Regions from separate parts of the Streptomyces sp. DSM 106670 genome, predicted to be linked through region 1. Evidence: riboswitches for the same ligand, from Rfam matches in the RefSeq annotation. Region 1 holds a riboswitch; the other holds the start of a gene.

Region 1 (4,165 bases):
AGGGCCGCGCAGACCCACAGCTTGTCGTCGACGGCGCTCAGCCCGGAGACGAGACCGCCGCCGCCGCGCTTGGAGTCCAGTGTCCCGTCCTCGCCGAGCGTGTACGTGATCGGGCCGCGGTTGGACGCGACGAGAACCTGGGCATGCGAGGAAGACGTGTGCTCGGAGACCATGTAGCGGAACCTAGCCCGTTCGGGAAGCCGCCAAACGCCTCGGAGGGGCACGGGCCCCACCCGCTCACGCCGCGTGGCGCTCCGCGTACTCCGCGATCTCCCGCATCGGCGGCCGCTCCTCGGTGTCCACCGCATGGGTGCGCGGCACGAAGCCGTCCTCGCCGCGCTCGAACTGGGTCAGCGCGGGCCGCACCAGATGGCCCCGGGAGAGCCGCAGCTGCGCCGTGCGGTAGATCGCCGCCGCCATCCGGCCCAGCGCCTGCCCGTCCTGGTGGCGGTGGATGCGCACGCCGACGTCGACCTGGCCCAGCGCGTCCAGGCCCACCGTGTGCAGCGCGTCGACCAGCAGGCCCAGCTCCACTCCGTAACCGACCGGGAACGGCAGCCGCTCCAGCAGGGACCGCCGCACCGCGTACTCGCCGCCCAGCGGCTGTACGAATCCGGCCAGCTGCGGCCAGTGCAGATTGAGCAGCGGGCGTGCCACCAGTTCGGTGACGCGACCGCCCTGACCTGCTCTGTCGCCGAGCGGGCGGTCGTACATCGCCTTGACGAACTGGACCGTGGGGTCGGTGAGCAGGGGGCCGACCGTGCCCGAGACGAAGTCCGCCGAGAAGTCCTTGAGGTCGGCGTCCACGAAGCAGACGATCTCGCCGCTGGTCACCAGGAGCGACCGCCACAGCACCTCGCCCTTGCCGGGCAGCGCCGGGATCCGGGGCAGGATCGCGTCCCGGTGGACCACCCGGGCGCCCGCCGCCCGGGCCACGGCGGCGGTGGCGTCGGTGGAGCCGGAGTCGATCACCACGAGCTCGTCGACCAGCCGGACCTTCTCCATCAGCTCCCGGCGGATCGTCGCCACGATCGCGCCGACCGTGGCCTCCTCGTTCAGCGCGGGCAGCACGACGCTCACCGACGTACGGTGCGGATCGGCGTCCCGGGCGTCGGTGAGCCGGTTCAGCGGGCGGTCGCCGGACGACCAGGAACGCCTGGTCAGCCAGCGTTCCACCTCTTCGAGCACGGTCGGCACTCCCTGTGTGTGATCCATCTCGCGGTTCGGACGACTATCTCAACGGTCCGATGCTTCGGTTACAGTCTTGAACAACGCGTATGGCCGTCGCATGTCGGGGTCGGACCGCACATAAACGCCTGGATCGAAGATCCAGCGCCATAGAGCTCATCCAGAGGGACTGAGGGAACGGCCCGTTGAAGTCCCGGCAACCCTCCTGCCGACCGCGAGGTCACGGTGGGGAAGGTGCCAATTCCGTCTTGTGGCGAAATGCGTCGCAAGGAAGATGAGGAGAAAGGGCCTCCGCCATCATGGCTGTTCAGACCGTTGCAGGTAATGCCACCACCGCCCCCGTGGACCTCGGTCCCGCCGCGGCGCTTTCCTGCCGCGAGTGCGGCGAGCGTTTCGAGCTCGGCCCCCTTTTCGCCTGTGCGTCCTGTTTCGGACCGCTGGAAGTGGCCTACGACCTGCCCACCGGCTCCCCGGAGGAGCTGCGCAAGCGCATCGAGGCCGGTCCGAACAACATCTGGCGCTACGCACCGCTGCTGCCGGTGCCCTCCGACGTCGCGGAGAAGCCCAACATCAACCCCGGCTTCACCAAGCTGGTCAAGGCCGACAACCTCGCCCGTGAGCTGGGCGTGACCGGCGGCCTGTACGTCAAGGACGACTCCGGCAACCCGACGCACTCCTTCAAGGACCGCGTCGTCGCGATCGCCGTCGAGGCCGCCCGCGCCTTCGGCTTCACCACCCTCTCCTGCTCCTCCACGGGCAACCTGGCCGGAGCCGTCGGCGCCGCCGCCGCCCGGGCCGGACTGCGCTCCTGCGTGTTCATCCCGCACGACCTGGAGCAGGGCAAGGTCGTCATGGCCGCGGTGTACGGCGGTGAACTGGTCGGCATCGAGGGCAATTACGACGACGTCAACCGCTTCTGCTCCGAGCTCATCGGCGACCCGCTCGGCGAGGGCTGGGGCTTCGTCAACGTCAACCTCCGCCCGTACTACGGCGAGGGCTCCAAGACGCTGGCGTACGAGATCTGCGAGCAGCTCGGCTGGCGGCTGCCCGACCAGATCGTCATCCCGATCGCGTCCGGCTCCCAGCTCACCAAGATCGACAAGGGGCTCCAGGAGCTGATCAAGCTCGGCCTGGTCGAGGACAAGCCGTACAAGATCTTCGGCGCCCAGGCCGAGGGCTGCTCCCCGGTCTCCGCCGCCTTCAAGGCCGGCCACGACGTCGTACGGCCCCAGAAGCCGAACACCATCGCCAAGTCGCTGGCCATCGGCAACCCGGCCGACGGCCCGTACGTCCTGGACATCGCCCGCCGCACCGGCGGCGCGGTGGAGGACGTGAACGACGAGCAGGTCGTCGACGCGATCAAGTTGCTGGCGCGCACCGAGGGCATCTTCGGCGAGACGGCGGGCGGGGTGACGCTCGGTGTGACGAAGAAGCTGATCGAGGCCGGCGTCATCGACCCGACGCTCACCACGGTCGTCCTGAACACCGGCGACGGGCTCAAGACGCTCGACGCGGTCTCCGCGACCTCGCAGGCCACGGCGACCATCAAGCCGAGCCTGGACGCGTTCCGCGCCGCGGGCCTCGCCTCCGCCTGACCACCCCAGACCGCAGGAAGAGAAGGGCATCCACCATGAGCGTCAAGGTCCGCATCCCCACCATCCTCCGCACGTACACGGGCGGCCAGGCCGAGGTCCCGGCGGAGGGCGCGAAGCTCTCCGAGGTCATCGAGTCCCTGGAGAAGGACCACCCGGGCATCGCCGCCCGCGTCCTGGACGACCAGGGCAAGCTGCGCCGCTTCGTGAACGTGTACGTCAACGACGACGACGTGCGCTTCGAGGGCGGCCTGGACGCGGCCACGCCGGACGGCGCGGGCGTCTCGATCATCCCCGCGGTCGCCGGCGGCTGCTGAACCGCCCGGGGCCGCTCCACGGCGGCCCCCACCGCACCTCTGTGTGACCACGGTTGCCCCCTCCGCGAGAGAAGCGGAGGGGGCAATTCTGCATGGTTGAGCACGGTACAGTTGGGGAAGCCCCATCCGCTGCCCGTGCCGCCCGCATATGAGAATGCGCCCGGCCCCGATAAGAAGCAGCCAAAGTGCGTGAACCTCTTGCGGCATAAGTGCCCTTTGCCTGGCCCGACTTGCCCGTAAATCTCAGCAAACCCGCATATACGCGTGTTCTCCCGCGCCCAGAATTCCCGTCCGATTGACCTGTTGCAGAGGGCAGTTGGGCGGATACATTCGGCCGCGGTCGACGCGCTGCGGCGCCGCACACCCTCTCCTGTCGGAGGGTGAGTTCCGACCCGGGTCCGCGAAGTGCGGTCCCGTGCAAGGGCCAGTAATAGGGGAGTTAGGCATGGCTCAGGGCACCGTCAAGTGGTTCAACGCGGAGAAGGGGTACGGCTTCATCGCGGTCGACGGTGGTGCGGATGTTTTCGTCCACTACAGCGCGATCCAGATGGACGGGTACCGCACCCTCGAAGAGGGTCAGCGAGTTGAATTCGAGATCTCGCAGGGCCAGAAGGGGCCCCAGGCCGACATGGTCAAGCTCGCCGTCGGCTGAGCTCGGCGCGGTCGTCCGACGACACCACTCACGCACGTAGGGCCCGAACCCCGGATCAGGGGATCGGGCCCTACGCGCGTCCGGTGACCCGGTCGAGGGGGCGCGCCGCCGTCCACATCCGATGCCGCCGCTGTCCACATCCGACGAGGGACGCTTGCACTCGCAGGGGTCGAGTGCTAATCATTGGCGTTAGCACTCTCCAGGTGAGAGTGACAGAAACTTGGACCGGGCCGGTGAGGCCCGCAGGCGCGGTGGGGCAAGGAACCACCACGCACGCAGGCCGTCCGTCGCGGGCGCCTCTCGGTCCGGAGAAATCCACCCCTGTCCGGGAGGACCACTTCACATGGCCAAGATCATCGCGTTCGACGAGGAGGCACGGCGCGGTCTCGAGCGCGGGATGAACCAGCTCGCCGACG
Region 2 (4,165 bases), 2.8 Mb from region 1:
CTGGTTCGTCCGGATCTTCTTCTTCGCCGGACCGGTCATCGCGTTCATCGTCACCAAGCGGATCTGCCTCGGCCTCCAGCGCCGCGACAAGGAGAAGGTGCTGCACGGTCGCGAGACCGGCATCATCAAGCGCCTGCCGCACGGTGAGTTCGTCGAGATCCACGAGCCGCTCAGCCAGGGGCAGCTGCACACGCTCACGGCGCACGAGCAGTACACGCCGCTCGAACTCGGCCCCGCGGTCGACGAGAACGGCGTCAAGCGCAAGATCTCCCCGGTACAGAAGCTGCGCGCCAAGCTCAGCAAGGGGTACTTCGCCGACGGGAACCAGATCCCCAAGGCGACCCCCGAGGAGTACAAGGAGATCACCGAGAGCCACAGCCACCACTGATCAGCTGACCTGATCGCCACCGCGAGAGCCCCGTCCATTCGATGGACGGGGCTCTTCGCGGTCCTCCCGGCTGGATAGGGTGGAGCCGATCCTTCTGACCGGCTGTGGACCCTGGAGCGGACCATGAACGTTGTGACCCCGAACGGCGGCGACAGCGTGGCGGCCCACTCCTGGCCCGGCCTGCTGAACCCCCTGCTGCGCGGCGAGAACCTCAGCTCCGACGAGACCGCCTGGGCCATGGACCGCATCATGAGCGGCGAGGCCACCGACGCGCAGATCGCCGGGTTCGCCGTCGCGCTGCGGGCCAAGGGCGAGACCGTCGACGAGGTCACCGGACTCGTCCGCGCGATGTACGCCCACGCCAACACCATCCAGGTGCCCGGCCGCACCGTCGACATCGTCGGCACCGGCGGCGACCTCGCCAAGACGGTCAACATCTCGACCATGTCCGCGATCGTCATCGCCGGCACCGGCGCCAAGGTCGTCAAGCACGGCAACCGCGCGGCCTCCTCCGCGAGCGGCTCCTCCGACGTACTGGAGAAGCTCGGCGTCAACCTGGAGCTGACCCCGCAGCGGGTCGTCGAGGTCGCCGAGGCGGCGGGCATCACCTTCTGCTTCGCCGTGAAGTTCCACCCCGCCCTGCGGTACGCCGCCAAGGCCCGCAAGGAGCTCGGCGCGCAGACCACGTTCAACATCCTGGGCCCCCTCACCAACCCGGCCCAGGTGCGCGCCCAGGCGGTCGGCGTCGCCGACGCCCGGATGGCGCCCATCGTCGCGGGCGTGCTCGCCGACCGGGGCAACTCCGCGCTGGTCTTCCGCGGCGACGACGGGCTCGACGAGCTGACCACCACCGCCACCTCCCGGGTCTGGGTGGTCCGCGACGGCGCGGTCCGCGAGGAGGCCTTCGACCCGCGCGACGTCGGGCTGCCCATCGTGCCCGTCGAGGCGCTGCGCGGCGCCGACGCCTCGTACAACGCCGATGTGGCCCGCCGCCTGCTGGACGGCGAGAGCGGTGCGGTACGGGAGGCGGTGCTGCTCAACTCGGCGGCCGCCCTGGTCGCCCTGGACCCGGGCGCCGGCCCGCTGGCCGAGCAACTGGCGGCGAAGATCGCGGTGGCGGCCGAGGCCATCGACTCCGGAGCCGCCAAGCGTGCTCTGGAGCGCTGGATCGCGGCCAGCAACGCCTGAGCGGAGTCCCAGGCGGACACGGTGTGACGCAGGGCGCAGTCCGGATGCCGGACTGCGCCCTTGCGCGTGTGCACAGGTATGGCAAGATGCTGCGCAGGTCATGAGTGACAGCGACTACGGCCCCGGCCCGCTGTCCGGCAACCCTCCGTCCGTGGCGGGGTGCCCCGGGTGAAGACCAGGCCGTAGGCAGCGAGGTCTGCGGCAAGCGCGGGCCCCTCGGCATCCAGCGGATGCCAGCCCCCGGGGTCCTGGTCCCTAGGGAGCCTTCTGTGAGCAAGCGAATGCGTTAGGGCTCGTCCCAGGGCTTTTCCGTGCCCTGTGCTGACCGCCCTTCTTCAGCGCACCTTTTTTCCTTCCTTCTCCGCGTCGTCGCGTATCCGCGGGCGCGTGGATTTCGCCTGCCTGTTACGGGAGTTCGCCATGTCTGTCTCCACCGCTGCCCTCGACCCGTCGGTTTGTGCCCCGCTGCCCGTTCTGGGGCAGGACGTCACCGTTCCGCTCGTCACCGGCGGTGAGGTCACCTACGCCGCGCTCGACTACGCCGCCAGCGCCCCGGCCCTCCAGCGGGTCTGGGACGACGTCGCCGCGTACGCCCCGTACTACGGCAGCGTCCACCGCGGCGCCGGCTACCTCTCGCAGCTCTCCACCGACCTCTTCGAGAACAGCCGCCGCACGGTCGCGGAGTTCCTCGGCTGCCGCGCCGAGGACCAGGTGGTCTTCACCCGCTCCACCACCGACTCCCTCAATCTGCTGGCCGCCGCGATCCCCGCCGACTGCCAGGTCTTCGTGTACGAGACCGAGCACCACGCCTCCCTGCTGCCCTGGCGCGACGCCCAGGTCACCTACCTCAACGCGCCCCGCACTCCGGCCCAGGCCGTCGAGACGCTGGAGCGCGCGCTCGCCGCCCGCGACCCCTACGGCCCGGCCCTCGTCTGCGTCACCGGCGCCTCCAATGTGACCGGTGAGCTGTGGCCGGTGCGGGAACTGGCCGCCGCCGCCCACGCGCACGGCGCCCGCATCGTCCTGGACGCCGCCCAGCTCGCCCCGCACCACCCGGTGGACATCGCCGAACTGGACGTCGACTGGGTCGCGTTCTCCGGCCACAAGCTGTACGCGCCCTTCGGCTCCGGGGTCCTGGCCGGCCGCGCCGACTGGCTCCGGGCGGCCGAGCCGTACCTCGCCGGCGGCGGCGCCTCCCGCAAGGTCGCCCGGCGCGCCGACGGCGGTGTGGACGTCGACTGGCACACCACGGCCGCCCGTCACGAGGCCGGTTCGCCCAACGTCATCGGCGTCTACTCCATCGCCTCCGCCTGCAAGGCCCTGACCGAGGCGGGCTTCGACTCCCTGGTCGCCCGGGAGCAGGAGCTGGTGGGCCGGGTCCGTGAGGGTCTGGCCGCGGTGCCCGAGGTGCAGGTGCTCTCGCTGTTCGGCGACGACGCGCCCCGGGTCGGCGTCATCTCCTTCGTGGTGCGCGGCTGGAACAGCTCGCACTTCGCCGCCGCGCTCTCCGCCGAGTACGGCATCGGCGTCCGCGACGGTCTGTTCTGCGCCCACCCGCTGGTGCGCACCCTGCTCGGCAGCGACCCGCAGGACCCGGGCGAGTGCGGCGCCCCCGAGGCCGAGCCGGGCGAGCGCTCGCTCAACGCGATCCGCGTCAGCTTCGGCGCCGGTACGCCCGACGAGCACATCGACCGGTTCCTGCGCGCGGTGACCGAGCTGGTCCGCGAGGGCGCCCAGTGGAAGTACCGCACCGAGGACGGCCGCTGCGTCCCGGACCGCGGCGAGGCCGCGCAGGTCTGAGGCCCGGAAACCACTTCGGCCGGGGACGGGCAGCGAGCCCGTCCCCGGCCGAAGTGTGCCGAGGCCCTACGCGTCGAGGCCGATGGCGAAGGCCGCTTCCAGGTCGTGCTGGGAGTACGTACGGAACGCCACATGGGTGTCGGTGCCCTCGACGCCCGGGATCTTGCTGATCCGGCCGGGGATGACATCGGCGAGGTCGTCGTGCCGGGCGACCCGGACCATGGCGATCAGGTCGTAGGTGCCGGTGACGGAGAAGACCTCGCTGACGCTGTCCAGCGCGGCGATGGCCTCGGCGATCTCCGGAATCCGGTCCACGCTGGTCTTGATGAGCACGATCGCGGTGATCACGGCTGACTGTCTCCCTCGGTGGCTGGAACCTTCACTCTAGCTCTCCGCCCATAACGCACCCACGCGTACAGGAACCCGACCGCGAACCCGGCCACATGGGCCAGATACGCCACTCCCGGCCCGGCGTCCGCGCCCTGCGCCGCCGCCCACTGGAGGGCGAACCAGAAGACCAGCACGATCCAGGCGGGAAAGCGCAGCGGCAGGAAGAAGAGGAACGGGAACAGGCTGGTCACCCGGGTCTTCGGGAAGAGGTAGAGGAACGCGCCGAGCACCGCGGAGATCGCGCCGGACGCCCCGACCAGCGTCTGCCCGGAGTCCGCGTGCGCCGCCGCGTAGCAGACCAGCGCCACATAGCCGCAGCCCACGTAGAACAGCGCGAACTGCACCCGGCCCATGCGCTCCTCGGCCATCGCGCCGAACACGTACAGGAACAGCAGGTTG

What was found. Region 1 has a riboswitch for S-adenosylmethionine ahead of thrC (threonine synthase). Riboswitches for the same ligand answer to the same signal wherever they lie in the genome.
Region 2: it holds a riboswitch for S-adenosylmethionine, as region 1 does, so the genes downstream of both, ACSMXR_RS08025 (aminotransferase class V-fold PLP-dependent enzyme) here and thrC (threonine synthase) in region 1, are expected to answer to the same signal.

What each region holds. Positions count from the first base shown of each region.
Region 1 covers NZ_CM147704.1:4,653,345-4,657,509, forward strand. The annotation lists gene ACSMXR_RS20530 (alpha,alpha-trehalose-phosphate synthase (UDP-forming)) at 1-173, opposite strand, end outside; gene ACSMXR_RS20535 (glucosyl-3-phosphoglycerate synthase) at 238-1,188, opposite strand; SAM riboswitch class I at 1,342-1,469, shown strand; gene thrC (threonine synthase) at 1,488-2,783, shown strand; gene ACSMXR_RS20545 (MoaD/ThiS family protein) at 2,819-3,097, shown strand; gene ACSMXR_RS20550 (cold-shock protein) at 3,543-3,749, shown strand; gene groL (chaperonin GroEL) at 4,093-4,165, shown strand, end outside.
Region 2 covers NZ_CM147704.1:1,829,905-1,834,069, reverse strand. The annotation lists gene qcrB (cytochrome bc1 complex cytochrome b subunit) at 1-388, shown strand, start outside; gene trpD (anthranilate phosphoribosyltransferase) at 512-1,576, shown strand; SAM riboswitch class IV at 1,673-1,790, shown strand; gene ACSMXR_RS08025 (aminotransferase class V-fold PLP-dependent enzyme) at 1,997-3,376, shown strand; gene ACSMXR_RS08020 (Lrp/AsnC family transcriptional regulator) at 3,443-3,724, opposite strand; gene ACSMXR_RS08015 (rhomboid family intramembrane serine protease) at 3,721-4,165, opposite strand, start outside.